DNA from 2 places in the Thermanaerothrix sp. genome. Region 1 is predicted to be linked to the other one. Evidence: riboswitches for the same ligand, from Rfam matches in the RefSeq annotation. Region 1 holds a riboswitch; the other holds the start of a gene.
The links. A riboswitch is a leader RNA that binds a small molecule or an ion and turns the genes downstream of it on or off. The one in region 1 is predicted to bind S-adenosylmethionine.

Region 1 (12,094 bases):
CCGCTTCATCCTCGCTCAAGCCGCGTGCCATCAGCGTTTCTAGTTCCTTGCGGTTGACGGTGCCAATGGCGGCTTCATGGGTTACCTGGGCCTGGTCATGGCGCACGATGACCAAGGGGTTGTTGCTGGCTTGGGCCTGTCCGCGCACGATCTCGGTACAGTCCATGTGCCCGCGGGCACCTGGGGCGTTACCTTCGGTGACGGTATCTACGCGGCTTTGAGCCTTGTCCTGAACAGCAATGCGCGTGCGGGTCAGACCACGGGCGCCGCCTCCATCTAAAGTGACCACCTCGTGCACGTGGATGGTATCGTTACCTTTCCCATAGGCCTTGGTGACCAGCTCGGCTACGCCGTTTGCTCCCACACGGACCAGGTAATCCAGACGTAGGTCACCCACCCGACCGCGGGTCAACGTAAAGGTTGTGGTGAAGTGCCCGCCCTCTTCAACCAGCACTTCGGCCTTGGGAATCACCACAGTGCCCCCGTGTGGCCCGTGGAAGTGTTCCTCAGAGTAGGTCAGGCTGGCCTGTCGCCCGACCCGAATGCGTGCTTGCATTCGATGTTCGACTTTTACTGCATTGGGGAACGCGCAGTGAGCCAGAAAACGCACGTTTGCCTGTTCGCCAATGTCATACTCGGCCAGGATTTCCTGTTCCCCCTCGGCTGGCAAAAGACCGAAGCACAGATGGACTGGTTGGGCGAGATGGGTGTGAGGTTCCACCCAAATTCGAGCCCGGACGCCGTGCGCCAGGCTTTCGGCTTCAAAATGAACCCCAGGGATCTCATGAGCAACCAATACCTGATTGGCAGAAATCACCAGGGTGGCGACTTGGGGCAATTGAAGGGCGCTGGGCTCGCCACCAGCCTGGCGGTAGGCTTCCATCATGGCATTTAATTCACCCGCCCAGGCCGGGGCTGTATCACCGGAAAGTGAGGGAATACGAGTAACATGGGTCATGATTGACCCTCCTTGGGTTCTAACCCTAACTTCAGGGGTTCAGGTGGCGTAGGATGCGAACGGCAGTGATCTCGGTAAAAGCGGCGTGTTTCCTGGGGATCGCCCACGAAGGCGATGCTGCCCAGGCACATCAAAGATGCACTGTCGCCGATCTCGGCGAGTTCATCACGGTGGGTGATGAGTAAAATGGTGCATCCTTCATTCGCCATGTGACGGATCAGGCGCTCAATATCGGTCAAAGAGAGTGCATCAATGCCCGAGTCGGGTTCATCCAATATGGCTAGACGCGGACGCATGGCATAAACGGCGGCCAATTCGATGCGTTTGCGCTCGCCACCGGAGAGAGTCTTATCCACAGCACGGTAGGCATACTGGGCCGGAGGGAGGGCAACAGCTTCGAGAGCTTCGACCACCCGTTGCCGATCCGGCTCTTTCATCCCCAGGCTGATGTATTTGCCCACCGGAATACCCTCAAAGCGTGCCGGCTCCTGCCAGGCCAGGGTGATGCCCAAACGCGCTCGCTCTGAGAGGCTTAATCCGGTAATGTCACGTCCTTCAAAGAGGATCTCACCATGGTCGGGGGTGTAGCCGCTGCATCCCATAATGGTGTACGCCAGGGTGGATTTCCCGGAACCGTTGAGGCCCAGCAGGACATGAATCTCGCCCGGCTTCAAGGCCAGGTTAACATGGTTAAGCAGTACACGCCCCTCCCGGCTCAGGCATACATCTTTTATCTCTAACAGATAAGGTTTCATGATCTTGTCTTTTTGCATAGAATTATTCTGAAATTAGAATGTAATCCAAAACAGATATTTCTACCAGTTCCATTTGTCTGATTAAGAGGGGCGATTTGTCACGGCTTGCGAGCCCTTAATCCTGGAGTGGGAATAGCACTTACGAGATCATCCTTTACATTCACCCCAGGTTGTGATAATATACAGTCAACAACTGAATAGCCTTTTCAGGCACCTCTTATCCAGAGAGGCGGAGGGACCGGCCCGATGAAGCCTCGACAACCTGGGTGCGTATGATGTGGGCGCATACGCATCCAAGGTGCCAAGTCCGGCAGAAAGTCAATTTCTGGAAGATAAGAGGGCAGCCTACACAAGTGTAGTGATTGCCCCTCCTTATCCCAGAAGGGGCATTTTCTTTTTCTAAACTACTCTTTAGGAGGTAGATCAAAAAATGAACACGTCGTTTATGAACTCGCCTCGGTACCTGTTCACTTCGGAATCGGTGACCGAGGGGCATCCTGATAAGATGTGCGATCAAATCAGCGATGCTGTGTTGGATGCTTGTCTGGCCCAGGACCCGTACTCCCGTGTGGCTTGCGAAACGGCGACCAAGACCGGCTTTGTCATGCTATTAGGCGAAATTACCACCCGCGCCACGATTAACTTTGATCAGTTAGCGCGCAGGGTGATCTTGGATATCGGTTACGATGATTCGAGCAAGTCATTTGACGGTAATACCTGCGCGGTGCAGGTGGCAATCAGTCAGCAGTCCGGTGACATTGCCATGGGGGTGGATCAGGCTCTGGAAGCCAAAACCGGTGAGATGACCGATGCCGAGATCGAGAAAATCGGTGCCGGCGATCAGGGCATGATGTTTGGCTATGCCTGTAATGAGACCCCGGTCTTGATGCCAATGCCTATCTATCTGGCGCATAAATTGACGCGGCGGCTGGCGGAAGTGCGTAAGAACGGCACTCTGCCCTGGCTGCGCCCCGATGGCAAATCTCAGGTTACGATTGAATACCGCTATGGTAAACCGGTGCGGGTGCATACGGTGCTGATTAGTGCCCAACATGCGCCGGAGGTTACTCAGCAGCAAGTGCGTGAAGCCATCATTGAGCATGTTATCTTGCCAGTGCTGCCGCCCCACATGGTAGACCGCGAGATGAAGATTTATGTCAACCCTACCGGACGCTTTGTCATCGGTGGTCCGTTGGGAGATGCTGGCGTAACGGGACGCAAAATCATCGTAGATACTTATGGCGGCATGGGACGGCATGGGGGTGGCGCCTTCAGTGGCAAGGATCCCACAAAGGTAGATCGTTCGGGCGCTTATGCAGCCCGCTACGTGGCCAAAAACATCGTCGCTGCCGGGCTGGCCGAGCGCTGTGAAATCCAGGTTGCCTATGCCATTGGCGTAGCCCGTCCGTTGAGCATCAACGTTGAAACGTTCGGCACCGGTGTTATTCCAGATGAAGATATTGTGCGCCTGGTTGAAACGTATTTTGACCTCCGTCCCGGCGCAATCATTCGCGATTTAGACCTGCGTCGTCCCATTTACCGTCAGGTTGCCGCCTACGGGCATTTTGGCCGTGATGATCTCGATCTGACCTGGGAACGCACGGATAAAGCCGAACTCCTGCGCGAGGCAGCGGGCATCAAAGTTGCGGCATCCTAAAAACGCAAACTTGTCTTCTATAAAATGGCCGGTTGCAGTCTCCTGCAGCCGGTTTTTTAATCCTCGGCGGGCGGCGCCGCCGACCCGTAATCCAACACCTCGCGAATGGGGGAGTTGGGTAGGGCGGGAGAGATAATTCCTCGTTCTTCCATGGCGTCAATCAGCCGGGCAGCGCGGGTATAACCAATGCGCAGTCGGCGCTGGAGCATGGTGACCGAGGCGCGTCCCTCGCGCCGTACCAGGTCAATGGCTTCCTGAAGCAGCGGATCGCCTCCCTCGGTGTCCCACAGTTCGCCTTGTTTGAGGGGAACGTGAGGGGGAAAGAGGTCTACTGCCATCTCACCGCTGGCGCTAGGCGAGGGGAGATTCGTTTGCTGGGCAGCGGCAGTGCGCCAGTAATCCACCAACCGCTGTATCTCGGCTTCGGAGACAAATGTACCCTGGAGCCGTATGGGGGCAGCGGCATCCGGAGCCTGGAAGAGCATATCACCACGCCCGAGCAAGCGTTCTGCACCGGGTTGATCGAGAATGACGCGGCTATCTATCGAAGAGGCAACCGCAAAGGCAATTCGGGCCGGAAAGTTGGCCTTAATCAAACCAGTGACGACATCTACGGAGGGACGTTGGGTGGCCAAAATGAGGTGGATTCCGGTTGCCCGTGCCAGTTGCGCCAGACGGGTAATACTGCGTTCGGTTTCATCCGGCGCCAGCATCATCAGATCGGCCAGTTCGTCAATCACGGCGACCAAATAAGGCAGCGGGGGTGAATGACGGGCATTGTATTCCTGTAAGTTGCGCACCCCTACCTGGGCAAATTTGTGATAGCGGGCATCCATCTCGCGCTGTAACCATTGTAAGGCGCCGATCACGCGCTCGGTGTCCACCACCACCGGCGTCAAGAGGTGGGGGATACCGTTATAACCGGTCAGTTCAACCCGCTTCGGATCCACCAGCACCAACCGTAAATCGGCCGGGGTGTTGTGAAGCAGCAGACAGGTGAGGATGGCATTGACGCAAACGGATTTGCCCGAGCCGGTAGTACCGGCAATCAGTAAATGCGGCATGGCCGCCAAGTCGGCAGCAACCGGACGCCCAGCCACATCTTTGCCCAGGGCAAAGCGCAGGGGTGAGCGTAGACGTTTGAACGCTTCACTCTCGATCACCTCGCGGAGTGCTACGCGGCTGATCTCTACGTTCGGCACCTCGATCCCCACATAATGTTTGCCCGGCACAGGCGCTTGGATGCGGATACGTGGTGCGGCTAACGCCAGCGCCAGATCATCGGCAAGCGATACAATACGGCTGACGCGCACACGGGTACGCCCGCTGCGAGTTTCGATAAAATCCGGTTCAACACCAAAGCGGGTAACGGTGGGGCCGTGGGAGATGTCCACCACGTGGGCCGGGGCGCCGAACGAGGCCAGGGTTTCCTCAATGATTTTGGCGCGCTCATGATCCAGGTTATCCTGGGCGGCAGCGGGAGTAGGAGGATCGAGAATCTGATCTAAGGCCGGCAATGCCCAGGGCGACGGTGGTGGTTGTGAGTCGGTTAGGGATGTCGGCTCGGGAGTGGTTGTTGCCGGAAGCGTAGGGGCGGAAGGTGAGGGGGACTCACTGGTGGCGGACTCGGACAATGTGCGACGTGTTTGGGTGGGCGTGGCTCGAGGTTGGGATCGCCCGGGCAAGGGCTGGAACTCAGGAGGGAGGTCTTCGGTGACTTTTTGAGATGTCGGTACAGTTATTGCCGGGCGATGGGCTGAGGGTTTAAGGCGTTTGGCAACGACGGATTGCCAGGTTTTCACCACGAACTTAGCCCATTCGGTGAGTGAGGTGTCTGTGATCAACATGATGCCGAAGCACAGCCATCCCAATAGGACGACCATGGTGCCGGCTTGACCAAGGGCGCTAAGGAGCGCAGCGAGCGTGGTTTGACCTAACCATCCACCTCCCTTTCCCTGATTGACCAGGCCCGGGCCACTGCCGCTGAGCCAGTGCAACCAGGTTAACAGATTCCAATAGAGCAATCCTAAACCAAGCAGGCGGGGGGTGGAGGGCAACGGAAGGCGCTCAACACGGCGTAGAATCAGCCAGATACCGGAAATCATCATCGCAAAGGGTACTGCAAGGCTTCCCCAACCCAGGAATCGGCGCAGGGCACTGAGAACAGCCCGGCTCACCGTTCCATTTTGAGATGAAATCAGGCTCAAGAAGAGGGCCAGGCCGGTTAAGGTTAGGAGGACACCAAGCGCATCGAGTTTATGCTCGGGGGAAATCCGGTTCCATAGATGTTGCAGGCGAGCGAGGAGACGTGGTGGACTGCCCGGCGTTGTGGCGCCCGGTTTTTGCCGCGAAGCGGTCCGTGCCTTTGGTTGAGCCCCACGCAGACGTGAAGGTTGCTCTCCAGGCCGGCCCTTGCGCGAGGATGGCTTACGGGTCTTGGCTTGTGGACTCATACATGCCTAAACCGGATGAACTCTCTGTATTTATTCTACCCCAAGGGCGCGGCGAGTAGCCCGAAATGCCAGCGGGGGAAGCTGATCACGGGCAAAGAAGCCTACCCGGTCGGCATCATCACCGGGCCGTGGCGTGCCACCGATGCGTTTAGCGCGGTACACAATGACAATATCGGCACCCCGTTCGTGCTCACGCCCACTGATAACCTCCACCAGGCCGGTCACCTGAACCTCTAAGCCAGTCTCTTCAAAAGTCTCGCGCTCAGCAGCACGGGCGGGGTCTTCGCCGGCATCCACAAAACCTGCCGGTAGTGTCCAATAGCCTTGATAAGGTTCGTTGACGCGGCGCGTGAGTAGGATTTTACCTTCTTCTTCCACAATTGCCGCTGCGGCAACTTTAGGGTCGGCAAAATAAATCCATCCACATTCAGGACAGGTGGGGCGTTCCTGTCCGAACAAGTAACGGGAGACCACCGGAACTCCACAGTAGGGACAAAATCGAATTGGGCGTTGGTTCATTGGGAGCGCAACCTCCGGATCAGTACCACCATCCCCAAAATGAAAGCCAGCCCAATCAGTCCGCCTTGAAGCAGGCGCTTGAACGAGATTGAGAAAGCAAGGGGGCTTTCGCGCTCGGGGGTTAGGGTAGGAGTAACAATGTAAATTTTACCCCGCTCTTCTGGCGCTGGTAGCCCCAAGACGGGATTTAGCGCTTGGGGGGAAGGTACAGTTAGAGCGCGTACCTCAGGCGTGGGTTGCGGGGTAGCGAGTAGCGGAGCGGGTGTTGGGGTGAGTTGTGACGGCAGCGCAGGAGGCGTTGTTTCTGGCGCATATCCCTTGAACGGTGTGCTGGCATCCCCGCTCCCTCCGCCCATGCCACCGAGTTCCTCGGCGCCGCCCCCACCCATGCCAATTGCTGGTGATGGGGGCCCACCCCAATAAACAACGACGGCGGTTGCGGTGGGTTGTGCCGCAGTCATGGCTTCCGGCTGGGCAGCGGAAAGGAGAGGGTGTGCGGTAGGGCCAGTACTACTCATGGGCAAAAATTCTAATAACACAGCGATAATGACCAGAAACACGGCTAGCGCCGGTGCCAGTTGCCAGATGAAGAGGGGGCGCGGTTTAGGTGCTGGTGCTCCCACCATTGCCGGCGTTAACGTGAAGTTGTGCGGAACTCTGCGACGCGGCGCATGGCGTAGCACGTGCCGGGTCTGACGTAAACTGTGCCAGGCCTCACGAATCTCAGGACGCGTGCGCAGCCATTCCTCCACCTCCCGACGTTCACGTTCGCCAAGTTGTCCATCTAGGTAGGCGGAGAGACGTTCCCATTCTTTGAGAGAGAGCCGCGTCTTCATGCTATTTCCTCTTTACCTAGACGAAAGCGGGTGGGCAATAGTTCCGCAAATCCGGCCAGGCAATCACGCAGGCGGAGGCGAGCACGCGCCAGGCGACTTTTGATCGTGCCCAGGGGTTTACCCAGCGCCTGGGAAACTTCGCTGTAATTGTATCCTTCTACATCTACCATAATGATCACAGCCCGAAAGTCTTCTGGGAGTTCCTGTAAACAGTGGATGATAGCACGTTCGATCTCGCGCATTTGAATTTCTTCTTCAGGCGAGAGGTGGTTATCGGCCAACCAGGCGGGGGATTCGATTTCCTCGTTTTCGCGGTTGAGCGGCTCGAGTGCGATAGTGGGATGGCGTTTCCGCCGCCGCAATTCATCGTAGCAGGCATTGGTCACCATGCGCATGACCCAGGCGCGGAACGAGCCCCCGCGATAGGATTTGAGGCTGCGGTAAGCCGCGATAAAAGCGGTCTGAGTCACATCGGCGGCCGCATCAGGGTCGTTTAGCATGCGGTAGGCCAGATTATAGGCACTATCCTGGTAGATTAACACCAAGTGGTTAAACGCTTCCAGGTCACCTTCTAAAGCGCGGCTAATATATGCGGCTTCGTCCATCCTAAACCTTTCTCGCACGGAGCAGGAGAGCGGCGATTTCACGCCAGATGGCCAGGGTGACGCCAGTTGTCGCTATTAGTACCAGAACAAACAGCGGAATCACGGAGGTTTGCAGCCAAAAACCGCGCAGCCAGGCGGCTAGAGGAACGGCGAGGAGAACAGCCCAAAGGGTACGTATGCTTACCCCAAAGCGGCTGGCATATGAGGTATGGTAAAGCCCCAACGGCATGGCGCTCAATGCCCAGCCAATAAGTAGCGGGATAAATGTGGTGAGCCAGCGCGGAGAGAGTAGGGAAATCCCATGGGTAACTTCCCCAGCCAAGGTTACCCCGAGCAGGAAAAGTCCATCCCCTAGGATAATCCAATTGGGAACACGGGGAGAATGATGCTGAGCCACGTTAGTTATCCTATTCCAAAGGAAAGGAGGCGTCAAGCAAACCGATACGTTATTATCGGGGTGAATCCTAATCTTTGAAAGGAAAACCTGAGGAAAACGTTTCACGTATTATAATTAGTATGGTCAACAATTTTCGGCGTAACCACATAGGGACGCTTGAGTTAAGCATAGATTTAGCGTTTGTCAATAAGGATGGGCGATGGAGGGCTTTCTTAACGGCATAGACCGTGCGTTGGGATGGATTCATCTAATTCCCCTCGCGCCAGTAGGGTGGTGGTTTTATCCGCTACTGGTGCTCATGGTAGCGTTGGAAGGCCCGGTTTCGATCCTGCTGGCGGCTACGGCGGCGTCGGCCGGTTTTGTCGCGCCTATTCCGGTCTTTGTGGCCGCCTCTTTGGGCAACCTGATTGCAGATACCCTTTGGTACGCCCTGGGGTATCTTGGGCGTTTGGAATGGCTAACGCGCTGGCGTTGGTTGGGGATTCGCCGGGAGCAAGTGGAAGGATTGCAGAATTTAGTCCAACGTCATGCACTTAAGATTTTGGTCGTTGCCAAACTCACCAATGGGATGATCATCCCGGCGCTAATCGCGACCGGACTGGCGCGGGTGCCTTTGCGCCGTTGGTTTGGAGCGATTTTTGTCACCAATTTGATTGTAACTAGCGCCTTTGTTGCTGCTGGTTACTATTTGGCCAACGGCTTGATGTATATCACCCAAGGGGTGCGATATCTGGCGATCGCCTCAACACTTTTCTTTTTGATCCTGGGCATGATTTTTCTGCCCCGTTTGTTGCGTCGTCATCCGGCATTGCGTATTGAAGCCACCGGACATGATGATGCGAGAGAGTGATTGTTCTCCATGCGTGTGTTAATTGTCACCACGACCTTTCCGCCCCACTTAAATGGGCAGGCTACCTTTAGCGGTAACCTGGTGGAAGGATTAGTGCGGCGCGGGCATTCGGTAGGGGTGGTGGTGCCGGGGCGTGGCTGGCGAGCGGAAATGGAAAGCCAAGGCAACCTTACTGTGTGGCGCTTGCCCGGACTGCCCTTAAGTCTGCTCCATAACGAGTTGGTCTGGGTTTGGCGATTGGGCGCAGGGATGCGGCGCATCTTTGACGCCTTTCAACCCGATGTGGTTCACCTGCAGGATTCCTCGCCTTTGTGTCGGGCGGCCCGGCACGAGGCGCGCCGCCGCGGCCTGCCGGTTCTGGCCACGCATCATCCCGGACCGGAGATATGGGCGCCCTATTTCTCATGGTTAGCGCGTTATTTTCGTCCTATCGTGACCTGGGCAGCCTGGCGCTGGATGCTCTCTTATCTCAACCATGTGGATGGGGTGGTGGTGCCCTCTACTGCAGCGGCTCAGGTCTTGCGTCAACAATGTGTGCGTCCCCCAGTCCATGTTATTTCTTGTGGTGTGGATTGGTGGGATTGGCAGGCTCTACAGCCAGTTGACCCCCGCGCGGTGCGACAAACCTGGAATCTGGAACCAGATCTTCCTCTTTTCCTCTATGTTGGGCGGCTGGATCCGGAAAAACGACTACCGATTCTGCTCGAAGCCGTGGCGCAGATTGAGGGAAGATCGTTCCAAGTGGCGTTGGCAGGGGAAGGGGGGATGGAGGCTGCACTGCGCCGCTGGGTTTCTGCCCATCACCTGCAGGATCGGGTGCGATTCTTAGGGCGGGTGCCACGCGAGGCAGTGGCCCAATTGTTGCAAGCAGCCGATGTGTTTGTAATGCCCGGAGATGTGGAGTCATTAAGCCTGGCCACACTGGAGGCTATGGCCTGTGGCAAACCAGTGATCGCCGCCCGTGCCATGGCCTTGCCGGAACTGGTCCGTCATGGGGAAAATGGGCGTCTGTTCCAACCTGGGGAGTCCAGAGACCTAGCAGTCCAAATGGAGTGGTTTTTAGCACATCCTGAGGCCTGGGCGGTTATGGGGGAGCGGGGGCGTCAAATTGCACGAACGCACGATCTTGAACTTACCATTGCACATTACGAACAACTTTATCAAAGACTCTCCGTACCCGGGATGGCGCCCCATACGGTGGCGGCTCGGCCTGCTCAACGTGGTAGGCGCTTCTCGTTCTCGCGTGTTCTGGCGGTGCTTCTGGTTGTTCTAGGGGCGCTCTTCTTGAGCGACATGTACCGCGTACCAGCGGCTTCGGCTTCCGGGCTTACACTCGATGAATTACGCACAGCGGTGGAAGAGCGTTTGGCGCATTTGTTTGAACAGCGTAGTAAAGGGATTCAAGCACCAGGTGGGTCCACGTCATCCTGGCGGGGTTGGGAAGGCCCGGTGCGCATGGCTTTGTTCGCCCGGGGCAATGGAACAGTTTGCCCACCGTTGATTCTGGACTGGCAGCCAATTCCAACCTGGTTTTCTGAGGGCGGAACGGATTCGCCCCCTGCAGCCCAAGCCTTGATGATTGTGGAGACCGACTTGGATACCAGACGCTTGCAGATCGTCTGGCAGCCGCACGGCTGTGCTGAACCCTTCGGCATCTCCGACTCAGAACAGTCACTTTTGCAAACCTACAAACTACTGGCTTGCCAGGTTTCTCCCAATCAGGAGGATCTTGAAGCCTTGCGCTGCGGGTTTCAGATGTTGGAAGATTGGATGCGCCTTGAGGTTAAGCCATAGGGGTGCCTAGGGCTAACTCTCCCGCTGCCTCAAATAACTCCAACGCAGCGCGTTCGTCCTGGATCCCTTGCATAAGCAGGAAAACGTCGGTTTCGGAGGTGTAGCCCCAGTCGTGCAGCACGCCCGGAATGCTGCCGGTTTTATGACAAAAGGTGACCGCATCCGGGTTGAAATTACGCTTGAGCAGACGGTCGTCCTGGTTGAGGCTGAGGATGCGATCCACCCATTGTCGTTCATCAGGCTTGAGGCTGCGGATAAGATCGAATAGGCGGATGCAGTCGGTAGGGCTGATCCAGTTATCCAAACCGCGGGCGCGCGCCTCAAAGTCCATAAGTTTGCGCTGAAGCACCGTGTCGGTTAATCCCAAATTGGCTTGAAAAACCCGATTGAGGCGCTCGATTCCGAGGCGGCGGATGACCAGGTTGGTGCAGAGGTTGTCCGAGGTGGTGATCATCATCAATAGGACATCATGATAGGTCAAACGGCGGGTGGTCATCGCCCAGGCAAATCCCGCCCCCTGAACTTGAGGCTCGTCATCCAGATGACACCATTCTGCACGGCTGACATCTCCCTGGCGTTCCAGGTGAAGCCAGGCCAGCAGGATGGGTACTTTGATCAGTGAGGCGGCAGAGAAACGCTCACTGTTGGTTTCAAAACAGGGGGGATGATCCTGACGACGCAGATAGAAAGCGTATTGCGTGCCCGAGTCGCGCAGAGCCTGGAGAAAATCCATGAGATCCACTTTAACCTCTCTCATGACACTGAGACGGTGATTTAATTTTATCGCTCATTCTTGGAGTAACGGAATGGTTGCCAGCGTAAGAGTCAGGGCATGTTACGCCGGTGGAAGCAGATGGCATTGCTGTGAAGGTTGTGTCGAAAGAAATCTACCAGTTGGGGCATGAGGAGATCCAGGCCGGGACTGCGCACCTGTTCGTGACTAGCCTTGGGGAGCCAGATGATATCTTTGGGTTCTTCAGCCGCTTCATAGAGGCGCTTAGCTTGATCGGGGGGAATGCGCCGATCTGCCTGCCCAAAGACGAAAAGGATTGGGCGCGGGGTAAGGCGGTGGACAACATCCAGAGGGCGCACTTCATCGCGGGTGAATCCTTTGCGCCATTCTGCCAGGCGGATGACCTGCTCGTAAAGTGGGGCTGGGAAGAAAATGGGACGGTTGACCCGCCACGCATCTTCCAGTGAGGGAAACGGGGCAGCGGCGACAACAGCGTGGAGGTTGGGGTTGCGGGCAGCACTCAGGATAAGCGCCACC
Region 2 (12,094 bases), on a different contig from region 1:
CCCTAACGGCATTTACGGTGGCAGGGCTTTCCGTCCTTCCTTCATTCCAAGTCCTTCCGGATGCCCGATCCTCAAAGCGCAAAAATGTGAGATTTCTGGGGATCGGACTTCTGTGGGTCACATTTCTTTTGCTTATCAGCGGTTATGCGCAGGGATTAGATCCATATAGCCGAGCATGTGGAGGTTGGCCATTTTGTTCTAGCGGCTGGGCGTTGAGTCAATGGGGGTGGCTTACACTCTTACATCGGTTGCTAAGTCTGCTTGCCTTAGGTGGGGTCACCGGGATGCTTCTCATAACCTGGCGAGGTTATTCGCAAGACACAATAGTCCTTCCAGCAGCTACAGCCCTGGCGATCCTTGTTCTGGGTCAGATCGGATTAGGGGGTGTCATGGTCAACCGCGGCTACCGGCATGAACTGGTGGCTTTGCACGCTTTTAATATTGTGGCATTGTGGCTGACATTAAGCGTATTAGTTTTAAGGGTGTGGGTATGGTCACCTCATTCCGAAAGACAATCTATAGCCACGGTTTCATGGCAGACACGTTTGAAGGCTTATTTTCTTCTTAATAAGCCGATAATTGTGGTGCTTCTTTTGATCACAACGTATGCGGGCATGGTGTTAGCTGCAAAAGGTATACCGGACGCTCGTTTGACTTTCTGGACCCTTTTTGGGGGAGCGCTGGCGGCAGGGGGAGCGAGCGCCATCAACCAATATATTGATCGTGAAGCTGATAAGCAAATGCAGCGAACGGCCAAGCGCCCGATACCGGCCGGCATTATTACCTCGGCACAAGGTCTGGCCTATGGGATAGCGGCCTGTTGGGTTGCCTTTTTTATGTTGGCGATTATGGTTAATCTGCTTACCGCGCTTTTAGCGTTGGCGGGGATAATCTACTATGTGGGAATTTACAGCCTTTGGTTGAAACCTGCTACACCTCAGAACATTGTGATCGGTGGCGGGGCTGGCGCTATTCCACCGCTAGTAGGATGGGCTGCGGTAGCGAACGATCTTCAGGTGCCGGCGCTTTTTTTGTTCGCGATTATCTTCCTTTGGACGCCGCCGCATTTCTGGGCATTGGCATTGGTGCGGCGGAAGGATTATGCTCGGGCTGGGATTCCGATGTTACCAGTAGTACGGGGCGAGCAAACAACGCGACGGCAGATTTTCATCTACACTTTACAATTGGTAGCCCTGACGTTGTTGATGCCCCTTTTAAACCTGACTGGTTACCTTTTTTTGTTGGTTGCACTGGTTCTAGGGGGAGGATTGATTTACGCCGCTTGGCGGGTTTTGCGCATGCCCGGCAATCGCCCGGCTTACCAGATGTATCGCATGTCTAGCATGTACCTTGCATTAATCTTTTTGGCGTTGGTCGTGGATGTCCTGGTTTAGAGGAAAAGGGGCGCTCAGGACCAGGAACCATTGTTTTGAGCGCCCCAAAAACTCGCTCTCTTCCCGTCACGCTTCTTGAATTGGAATGATCAAGTCAAGAGGATATTCGGCTAATCGGGTGATTTCACCATTAGGTAGTACAGCATAGGTATCTTCTAAGCGAACTCCCATCTCCTTCTCTGGGTAATATAGCCCCGGTTCAACGGTGAAAACCGTACCGGGGACAAGAATATCGCGCGACTCTTTGGCATAAGCACCACTAACCGGATACTCATGCACGTGTAATCCCAGCCCATGCCCGAGGCTGTGGACATAGCCTTTCTGGGTGGTCGGATCGGTGCGCACGGTGGGATGCCCCATGGCTTCAAACAATTCGCATGTACGATCATGATAGGTCTTGAAGAACGTATTGGGTTTCAGTTCCTGGGTAATTTGGCGATATACCGAGAGTACTTGCTCATAAAGTTTCAGGGCTTCATCAGTTGCATATCCCAAGCACCAGGTGCGGGTGAAATCATAATAGTAACCGCCGCCAGCCTCACAAGGGAAAATATCAAAGACAATGGTCTCGCCCAGGCGAAGCACGTCATCAGGGTTACCGGTGCTGTGAGGGACTGCCGCGTCGCGTCCAATAGCAAAAATGGTGCCTTCGGGGTTATCCACACCCTGTTCAGCCAACCACAGATTGATCTTCCGCTTAACCTCACCGATGGTCAATGGGTTGCCATCCTGTTTGATCAAAACGCCGTTTTTAGCGCGATGGTGGGAAAGAAAATCGGCGGTTTGGGCAACGACCCAGGTGGTGATCTGGCCCATACGCTCGATTCGCTTGATCTCATTTTCGTCCTTCGTCATCATGGCCAAAAGCAGAATGGGATCTTCAGAGAAGCCAAGGAATTCTACCGCGGGCAATAATTGTTGTAGGCGTTGGGTTAAATCGAACTGCGGCCCGAACTCAATCTTCCCATATAAGGCAATGCGACCATGGTCTAAGCCGAGGTCGGATAAGATTTTTTGGAAACGCAAAGCGGATGCCTGGGCAACATCTCCACTAGCCTGCTCATAGAATGTCTTGTAAGGATACTCATCATAGCAACGAGCGGTTAAACCCGATTTAGCCGCCTCATCACGCTCCATTGAGCGATAGAAAAGCAAGGGCGGCTGGTCGCGCCGCTTGAACAGATCAGCGCTGGTAAGGGAGGCGTCACCGGTGAAATAGCGCATGGCAGGGTTGTGTGTGGTTGGCCCCATGATCCACAGCGCATCTACCTGGTAGGTATGCATCAATTGATCGAGGTCGCGCTTCATGGTAGTCTCCTGAGATTATAGGCTCGGATTATAACGACGGATTGTTCTACGTCAGTAAATGACGTAATTCATGCAGTAGAATGTCTTCCTGTTCTTCCAATACCGTGCGGGGGTCTAAAACGATATGGTCATTTTCAATGCGTGCGACGATAGGATAAGGGCGATGGCGTAGCCATTTGAGAGCCTGAGAAGGAGACTTCACTCCAAGCGCAAGCACATATGTGGGCAGGGTTTCGCCGGGGAGACTGCCCCCGCCAATTGTAGAACGACTAGAAATTACGCTCCCTACTTGTAGAGCAGCTTGCCAACGATCGGCTCTGGTTTTAATGGTTTCTGCCGATTGGGCAATCATGTGCCAGACGGGGATGGCTTGCTCCCAATCGCCTTTCAAATAGTGCTGCAGGGTCGCAGAGAGAGCAACCAGTGTGATCTTGTCAGCCCGTACCGCGCGCGCGAGGGGATGGCGTTTGATTTTTTCGAGCAAATCTTTGCGTCCCAGGATAATCCCGGCTTGGGGCCCGCCAAGCAGTTTATCACCCGAAAAGCACACCAAATCGGCGTTGGCAGCCAGGGATTCTTGAACCATAGGTTCATGCGTCAAATCATATTTGGTGGTATCCACCAAGGCGCCAGATCCCAGGTCATCTACAAGCGGAATCTGATAACGGTGGGCCAGATTCGCTAACTCAGTTAGGTCGGGTTCTTCGGTGAAACCGATGATTCGAAAGTTGGAGTGGTGAGCCCTAAGGATTAAGGCGGCCCCGCTCTCTTGCAACGCTCTTTCGAAGTCCTCAATCCGGGTGCGGTTAGTGGTACCGACCTCAATTAAGCGCGCTCGGGATTGGCGTAGAATTTCGGGGACGCGAAAGCCACCTCCAATTTCGATAAGTTGGGAGCGGGCGACGAGAACATTCCGCCGTGCCGCCAATGCGCTGAGCACAAGCAAAACGGCAGCCGCGTTGTTGTTGACCACCAGAGCGTCTTCTGCACCGGTCAGTTGAATTAGCAGTTGGGTGGCATGGAGATGTCGCGATCCCCTGCGTCCGGTCTCGAGGTCAAATTCAAGGTTGCAGTACCCCGATGCAATATGGGAGATGGCTTGCAAGGCGCTGGGACTTAGTGGGGCACGTCCTAAATTTGTGTGCAGGATGACCCCGGTGGCATTGATCACCGGCTTGAGCGAGAAGGTAAACCAGGTATTGAGCAAGTTCTGGGCCTGGGTTAGGATGGACTCGGGGGTGAGATCTACGATTTTCCCATGAAGAAGACTGTTGCGCAGGGTGTTTAGCGTCTCCCGCAGGGCCCTTAAGGTCATCATGCGACCGAATGACTCGATAAGCCAAGCGGTTGTAGGTAAATGGAGCAATTGATCTACAGAAGGGATTTGGCGTAGGTCAGGAGTCATGTGGGGTATCGTGAGGGCGCCATTGCGCGCGCTCAATAAGGCGGAGTGAGAACTCAAGAATGAAGACGCCTAAGAATAAGATCATGCCTAAGGTGATGGTGAGAACCCGTTCCAATTGCAACCAGGCGAGTAGATCAAAGAGAATGCCCATCCACAGTGCCTCGCGGACAAGAGTACCTGTTGAGGGCAGTGAGCTGCTTGAGGAAAAGCGCCAATTCAGAAAATAGACGATGGGAAGTGCGATTCCAGTGACACCCAGAGTGCTCAAGAAAAAGAATAACCACCGCGGTAATAGTGTGGGTAGCGTTTGGGTGATCACCAGGGCTAATCCACCTAATCCTAACGCGCCTAAGATGAGAAAAGGTACGAAAATCTCAGAGAAAGGGGGGAATTGTTGACTTCGATTCACGTCTTACTCTCCTTCTTCGAAAAGATTATAACGCACTTCGAGTTAACGTTTAGACCTTGCAAATAAGGAGTTTTGTAGTAGAATTTGCTGCAACAATTAAATAGCCAGAGCCGTTCTCTGGCGCTCATCCAGAGAGGTGGAGGGACCGGCCCGATGAAGCCTCGGCAACCGCTGAAGATCTCAGCAGGTGCCAATTCCGGCAGAGCCCGCGAGATCGCGGCAACTCTGGAAGATGAGAGCCTGTTTCTTGCCATCAAGGCCTCTCTTATCCAGAGAGGCTTTTTTATTAGCGTGAGGAGTTCCTATGAACGAACAACACACACATCGCAAGTTCACAAATCGGCGTTACCTGGATGCTCTCAATGAGCGAGTGCTCATCTATGATGGTGCCATGGGCACCAATTTGCAAAAAATGAACCTGACCCCAGAGCACTTTGGGGGTGAACGGTATTTTGGGTGTAACGATTATCTGGTGATTACCTACCCACAAGCGGTGGAGCAGGTTCACAGGTCGTTTTTGGATGTGGGGGTGGATGTCATCGAGACCTGTACATTCCGCTCAAATCGGATCACCCTGGCAGAGTATGGCTTGCAGGATAAGGTTATTGAGATCAACCGGCAAGCCGCTCAACTGGCACGACGGCTTGCTGATGAGTACAGTACCGAGGGGTATCCGCGCTTTGTGGCCGGCTCGATAGGACCGACGGGAAAATTGCCCTCGATGGATGACCCCGAACTTTCCAACATTAGTTTTGACGAATTGGTGGATGTGTTTCGAGAGCAGGCTGTTGGGTTGATCCAAGGTGGGGTGGATGTACTTTTGATCGAGACCTCTCAGGACATTCTGGAGGTTAAGGCGGCCATTTTGGGGATTCAGAAAGCATTTGAGGAAACCGGCATTTATCTGCCGATTCAAGCCCAGGTGACGTTAGATACCACCGGGCGCATGTTGTTAGGGACAGATATCTCTGCTGTACTGGCAATTCTGGAAGGTTTAGCGGTGGACGTGATTGGTCTCAATTGCTCCACCGGGCCGGATTATATGCGTGAGCCTATCCGTTATTTAGGGGAACATTCCAGCCTGCCGGTTTCGTGTATCCCGAATGCGGGCTTGCCGCTTAATGTGGACGGCCAGGCGGTTTACCCGCTGGAACCGGAGCATTTTGCCGAGGAACTGGCCGAATTTGTCGAAAAGTATCACATCAACGTCGTCGGCGGTTGTTGCGGTACAACCCCTGCGCACCTCAAGCGTTTGATAGAGCGTCTGGGACGGCGTCCGGCGCCTCCACGCCCAATCTTGAACATTCCTCAGTTGGCCTCGGCGATCCAGGCAATGCCAATGCTCCAGGAGCCCAAACCCTTTCTGATCGGGGAACGCTTGAACACGCAGGGGAGTCAGAAATTCAAGCAATTGATTCTTGAGGAGCGTTATGACGAAATTTTGACTTTGGCGCGCCAGCAAGTCAACAGCGGGGCACATGCGCTAGATATCTGTGTTGCCCTTACCGAGCGCGGCGATGAGGCAGAGACGATGCGCAAGGTGATCAAACGCCTTGCTCCGCTTGTGCGGGTGCCGTTAGTGATTGATACCACCGAGCCTGAAGTCATGGAAGTGGCGCTTAAGACCGCTCCCGGACGTTGTATGTTGAACTCGACGCATCTGGAAGGGGGACGAGCAAAGGCAGATCGCGTCTTTGAGTTAGCCAAACGCTATAATGCCGCCGTGATCGTCCTGACTATAGATGAGAACGGCATGGCAAAGACCGCTGAAAACAAACTGGCCGTGGCTAAGCGCATTTACCAGATCGCCGTTGAGGAGCACGGCTTACGTCCACAGGATTTGGTGTTTGATGCGTTGACCTTCACGTTGGCAACGGGGGATCCGGAGTTTGCCCGTTCGGCGATTGAAACCCTTGAAGGTATTCGTCTTATCAAGACCGAACTTCCTGGTGTGTTAACATCCTTGGGGATCAGTAATGTGTCCTTTGGGTTAGCGCCGCGAGCGCGCGCGGTGTTGAATAGCGTGATGCTTTACCATGCCGTGCAGGCTGGGTTGGATATGGCGATTGTCAATCCGGCTCACATCAAGCCTTATGCTGAGATACCAGAGGAAGAACGCCGACTAGCAGAGGATGTGATCTTCAATCGTCATCCGGATGCCTTGCAGCGTTTTATTACCTTTATGGAGAGCACTGCTGCCGATGGGACCGAAAAGCGTGAGAGCGAGCAAGGTGCACTAGGTGAGAAAACCCCCGAGCAACGCTTGCATTGGCGTATCTTGCATCGTCAAAAAGAGGGGGTTGAACAGGATATTGATGAGATCATTCAGCGAGAGGCGCCGCGCTCACAGCATGACGTTGCTGTGCAGATTTTGAATCAGGTGCTTTTACCCGCAATGAAAGAAGTGGGGGACAAATTCGGAAGCGGCGAATTGATCCTACCGTTTGTATTGCAGTCAGCAGAGGTGATGAAAAAAGCAGTTTCTCATCTAGAGCGTTATTTGGAACGCAAAGAGGGTGTTAGTAAGGGGCGCATGGTTCTGGCGACCGTTTACGGTGATGTCCATGATATCGGTAAAAACCTGGTTAAGACCATTTTATCCAATAACGGCTATGAGGTGATTGATCTGGGCAAGCAGGTGCCGGCTGAAACGATCATTTCTAAGGCCGTAGAAGTTCAAGCCGATGCTATTGGCCTAAGTGCTTTGTTGGTTTCTACCAGTCGGCAGATGCCCTTGATTGTCAACGAACTTCATCGCCGCGGTTTGAAGTTCCCGGTGCTGATCGGCGGGGCGGCGATTAACCCGCGCTTCGGACGGCGCATCTTGCAGACCGAGAGCGGTGAGTTTTATGAGCCGGGCGTCTTTTACTGTAAAGATGCCTTTGAGGGTCTGGAAACCATGGATGCACTAATGGAACCCGAAGCGCGCCAGCGTCTGCTTGCCCGTATTCGCGCCGAGGCAGAGATGGAACTGGGACGGCAGGTTGTATCCACAGCACGGGCTGGTGTGCGCCGTTCGAATGTGTCACTGGCTGAACGCATTCCGCGCCCGCCCACTTGGGGTGTGCGGGTGGTGCGACAAATGCCCTTGGAAAGCGTCTTCCAATGCTTATCGAAAAACGAATTGTTCCGGCTTTCATGGGGAGCGAAGAACACCCACGGTGAAGCCTGGGAACACCTGTTGGCGGACTATGAAGCCCGATTAGACGCAATGCGCCGCGAGGCTCTGGTCGAGGGCTGGCTTAAACCCCAGGGGATTTATGGCTACTGGCCAGCTCAAGCAGATGGAAACGATTTGATCATTTATGATCCGGCCAGTGTGCAGGCCGGCTCACCCGAAGAAATGATGCGTTTCACCTTCCCACGTCAAAGTATGGGTGAATTTCTTTGCCTGGCTGATTATTTTGCGCCGGTAGATTCCGGGATCATGGACGTTGTGGCATTCCAAATCGTTACTGTGGGGCAAACGGCTACTGAGCGAGTTGAACGACTGCAATCCCAGGGGCTGTATACAGAGGCGTATTTTACTCACGGCTTAGCCGTGCAGATGGCAGAAGCTACGGCAGAATACCTCCATCGCCATATTCGGCGCGAGTTAGGATTGGCTCCGGATCAAGGAAAGCGATATTCATGGGGATATCCGGCGATCCCCGATTTAGCCGATCATTGCAAAGTGTTTGAATTGCTTCCGGCAGAAACAGAACTAGGGATGAGTCTGACGGCGGCGTATCAACTGGTGCCGGAGCAGTCCACGGCTGCCATTATTGTCCACCATCCTCAGGCTAAATATTTCAATATCGGTGAGAGCCGTATTGAGCAATTGATGCGGGCTCAAGAGGGGTAGGTTGCGGATGAGACGAGAGGCGTTTTTTGAATGGCTTTCTTCCCAAGGACGCCCGATCCTGGCCGATGGGGCGATGGGGACACTACTCAATCAGCGAGGGGTCAAGTTTGAGGAATGCTTTGATCTGCTGAATCTACAAAAGCCGAATTTGGTGGCTGATATTCATCGCGAGTATGTGGAAGCAGGTGCTCGGATTATTCTCACCAACACCTTTGGTGCCAACCGTTATAAACTGGCCCAGCACGGTTTAGAGGGCCAGGTTTCGTGCCTAAATAAGGCGGCGGTTGATATTGCGCGGCAGGTGATTTCATCGTCCTCACATCAGGTGCTAATCGCCGGGGATGTGGGACCATTAGGGGTGCGCTTAGCGCCGTTTGGGCGGGTGCAACCCGAACAAGCGCGGACGGCATTTCGGGAGCAGATTGAATCTCTGGTTGCGGCAGGGGTGGATTTTATCGTTATTGAGACAATGGCTGATCTTTATGAGGTGCGTGAAGCGGTGCTGGCGGCGCGAGAGATCGACCCTGAAATGCCGGTGGTGGCTTCGGTCACCTTTACCCGCGATGATCGCACCTTATTGGGTGATGACCCGATACGAGTTGCCCGATATATTCACGAATCCGGCGCCGATGTGATTGGGATCAATTGCTCGGGAGGTCCCAATCAGCTACTTCGCATCCTTAAACAGATGCGCTCTGCCGTTCCCGAAGGACGGTATTGGGTTAAACCTAATGCGGGGTGGCCTGAACGCATGAGGGATCGCATCATGTACCCTGCGGCTCCCGACTATTTTGGCGATTACGCCGTAGCCTTTTGGAAGGCTGGGGCTGCGGTGGTGGGTGGGTGCTGTGGAACAACGCCCGAGCATATTGCAGCCATGAATAAGAAATTGCAGGAAACAGATCTCACCACCTACGAGAACGGTCTCAGTATCACCATTGTCGAACGCGATGAAGGCATCGGAGGGGTGCAACAACCAACGCGGTTGGCCCAACGTCTGGCAGAGAGAAAATTCGTCATTGCTGCTGAGGTGGATCCGCCGCGCGGGCTTTCCACACAAAAATTGCTCGCCGGGGTGCGGCTGTTGAATGAAGCCGGTGTGGATGTCATCAATGTAGCGGATAGCCCAATGGCGCGAATGCGGATGAGCCCTTGGGCAGTTTGCCGTCTTATTCAAGAAGAGGTGGGTGTAGAAACCGTCTTGCACTTTCCTACCCGTGGACGGAATCTCCTCCGTGTTCAAGGGGATCTGTTGGCAGCCCATGCGTTAGGGGTACGTAATGTTTTTGTAGTTATGGGTGACCCAACGGCGATTGGGGATTATCCCAACGCCATGGATAACTACGATTTGGTGCCCTCAGGGCTAATTAAGTTAATCAAACAAGGCTTTAATACCGGTGTTGATCATGCAGGCATGGATATCGGCCAACCCACGTCGTTCTTTGTGGGTTGTGCACTCAATCTAAATCCTCCAGACCCAGAGGCAGAAATAAAAAATCTGCGGCGAAAACTGCGCGCGGGAGCCGACTTTATCATGACCCAACCCATTTTCGATCCTGAAGCTGCGCGCGCGTTTCTGGGGTATATTCATGAGGTGTTAGGAGGGCTGAACGTACCTGTTTTAATCGGGATTTTGCCCCTGGCGAGTGAGCGACATGCGGCCTTCCTGCATCATGAGGTGCCAGGTATCACCATTCCGAATGCAATTCGACAACGTGTGGCAAACGGAGGGGAGAAAGCCGCTCGTGTCGGGATAGAAATTGCGATAGAATTAGCCTTAGCGGCGAAATCTTTTGCGCAAGGCATTTACCTGATGCCGGCGTTCAATCGTTTTGACTATGCCGCCGAAATCATTGAAAACGTCCGGAAAGGTGGTTGATCTCTTTTATGCTTTTGACCATTGACGTCGGCAACACGAATCTAACTATTGGTCTTTTTGAGGGCACAAAATTAGGGGCACGGTGGCGTCTGGCTACAGACCATGAACGTATGCCAGACGAATATGGGCTTCAAATGTTGGGGCTTTTACAACATGGTGGGTGTTCGCCGGCACAATTAGATGGCATTTGCGTGGCTTCGGTGGTGCCGCCATTAACTCCGCGAATCTTGCAGGCTTGTCGCAACTACCTTAGCGAGGATATATTGGTGATTGATGAGACGGTTGAGACGGGGATCAAAATCTTGTATGAAGACCCTCGTGCGGTTGGGGCGGACCGCATTGCCGATGCTGTTGCAGTTTGCGCCTTATATGGTGGACCGGCCTGTGTAGTAGACTTTGGTACGGCGACGACTTTTGATGCGATCACCGCCGAAGGTGAATACCTGGGCGGGGCGATTGCGCCTGGTATTGGGATTGCAGCAGAAGCGCTGTTCATGCGGACGGCCAAATTGCCGCGGGTAGATATTCAGGCGCCGCCTTCGGTTGTCGGGCGCAACACCGTGCATGCGATCCAGTCGGGATTGGTCTATGGCTATGTGGCTTTGGTTGAGGGGATGGTGGAGCGTTTTCGGCGAGAATTGGGGCCGGACATGAAGGTTATCGCCACAGGAGGGTTGGCTGAGGTGATAGCAAACCACACCAATGTGATTCATCATTTTGCTCCCTGGCTAACCCTGGAAGGGTTGCGTATCTTATGGGAGAGAAACCGCTCGCGCCATGAGTAATCCCGTATCTAATCGCCGCATTGTTTTGGGGGTAACAGGTTCTATTGCCGCATATAAAGCCGGAGAGATTGCATCTCGGTTAACTCAATGGGGCGCCCAAGTGGATGTTATCTTAACGTCGGGAGCGCTACATTTTATAACGCCGTTGACATTTCAGTCCCTAACCTCGCGTAAGGTTTATACCGATGATGATCTATGGGGCGGCGAAGGCCATGTGACCCACGTGGGATTGGGGCGTGGTGCTGAACTTATTGTGATTGCCCCGGCTACAGCCAATACTCTCTCCAAGTTGGCGTACGGTATTGCTGATAATCTCTTGGTGTTGACCGTACTTGCTTCTCAATGCCCTTTGCTGGTGGCGCCGGCGATGGATGCCGGGATGTTTCAGCATCCGGCAACTCAGGAAGCCGTTAGGATTTTGGAACAACGTGGCGTGATGTTTATTGGGCCAGCAGAGGGACGTTTGGCCTCTGGTCTGGTTGGGCGTGGGCGCATGGTAGATCCTGCCGAGGTACTGGCGGCTATCCGTTGGGGGTTGGGACGTTCAGGACCTTTAGCGGGGCGCAAGGTGGTTGTCACTGCCGGTGGCACCCAGGAACCGATAGATGCGGTGCGTGTGATTACCAATCGTTCTTCGGGTAAACAGGGGTACGCACTTGCCCAGGCAGCGCTAGATGTGGGGGCTGAGGTTGTTTTAATCACAACCCAGACAGCACTAACACCACCTTATGGGGCTCGGGTGATCACAGTGCGAACCGCTGCTGATATGTTGGAAGCGGTACTCCGTGAAATCGAGGACGCCGAAGCCTTGCTGATGGCTGCCGCTGTGGCTGATTTTCGCCCACGAGTTGCCCACGGACAAAAGATAAAGAAAGAAGACGGCATCCCCACATTGGAATTGGAGGCAACCCCCGATATCTTAATGGCCGTTGCCGAGCAGCGGGCTCAGTTGGGTTACCCACGGCGGGTAATCGGCTTTGCTGCCGAAAGTGATGATCTCTTAATTCATGCTCAAGAAAAACTTCAACGCAAGCGCTTAGATATGATTGTGGCTAACGATATTTCAGCTG

Region 2: linked by a shared signal. The riboswitch ahead of metH (methionine synthase) and the one ahead of metK (methionine adenosyltransferase) in region 1 are both predicted to bind S-adenosylmethionine.

Annotation. Positions count from the first base shown of each region.
Region 1 is NZ_JBWGPQ010000009.1:66,596-78,689, forward strand. It holds gene AC01YT_RS05285 (SufB/SufD family protein) at 1-958, opposite strand, end outside; gene AC01YT_RS05290 (ATP-binding cassette domain-containing protein) at 955-1,713, opposite strand; SAM riboswitch class I at 1,928-2,052, shown strand; gene metK (methionine adenosyltransferase) at 2,144-3,370, shown strand; gene AC01YT_RS05300 (FtsK/SpoIIIE family DNA translocase) at 3,427-5,823, opposite strand; gene AC01YT_RS05305 (NUDIX hydrolase) at 5,854-6,342, opposite strand; gene AC01YT_RS05310 (anti-sigma factor family protein) at 6,339-7,178, opposite strand; gene AC01YT_RS05315 (RNA polymerase sigma factor) at 7,175-7,783, opposite strand; gene AC01YT_RS05320 (DUF3054 domain-containing protein) at 7,785-8,180, opposite strand; gene AC01YT_RS05325 (DedA family protein) at 8,380-9,030, shown strand; gene AC01YT_RS05330 (glycosyltransferase) at 9,040-10,824, shown strand; gene AC01YT_RS05335 (serine hydrolase) at 10,814-11,557, opposite strand; gene AC01YT_RS05340 (alpha/beta hydrolase) at 11,650-12,094, opposite strand, start outside.
Region 2 is NZ_JBWGPQ010000010.1:43,384-55,477, forward strand. It holds gene AC01YT_RS05540 (heme o synthase) at 1-1,394, shown strand, start outside; gene AC01YT_RS05545 (M24 family metallopeptidase) at 1,461-2,702, opposite strand; gene selA (L-seryl-tRNA(Sec) selenium transferase) at 2,749-4,107, opposite strand; gene AC01YT_RS05555 (hypothetical protein) at 4,097-4,516, opposite strand; SAM riboswitch class I at 4,638-4,755, shown strand; gene metH (methionine synthase) at 4,821-8,360, shown strand; gene AC01YT_RS05565 (bifunctional homocysteine S-methyltransferase/methylenetetrahydrofolate reductase) at 8,368-10,239, shown strand; gene AC01YT_RS05570 (type III pantothenate kinase) at 10,248-11,024, shown strand; gene coaBC (bifunctional phosphopantothenoylcysteine decarboxylase/phosphopantothenate--cysteine ligase CoaBC) at 11,017-12,094, shown strand, end outside.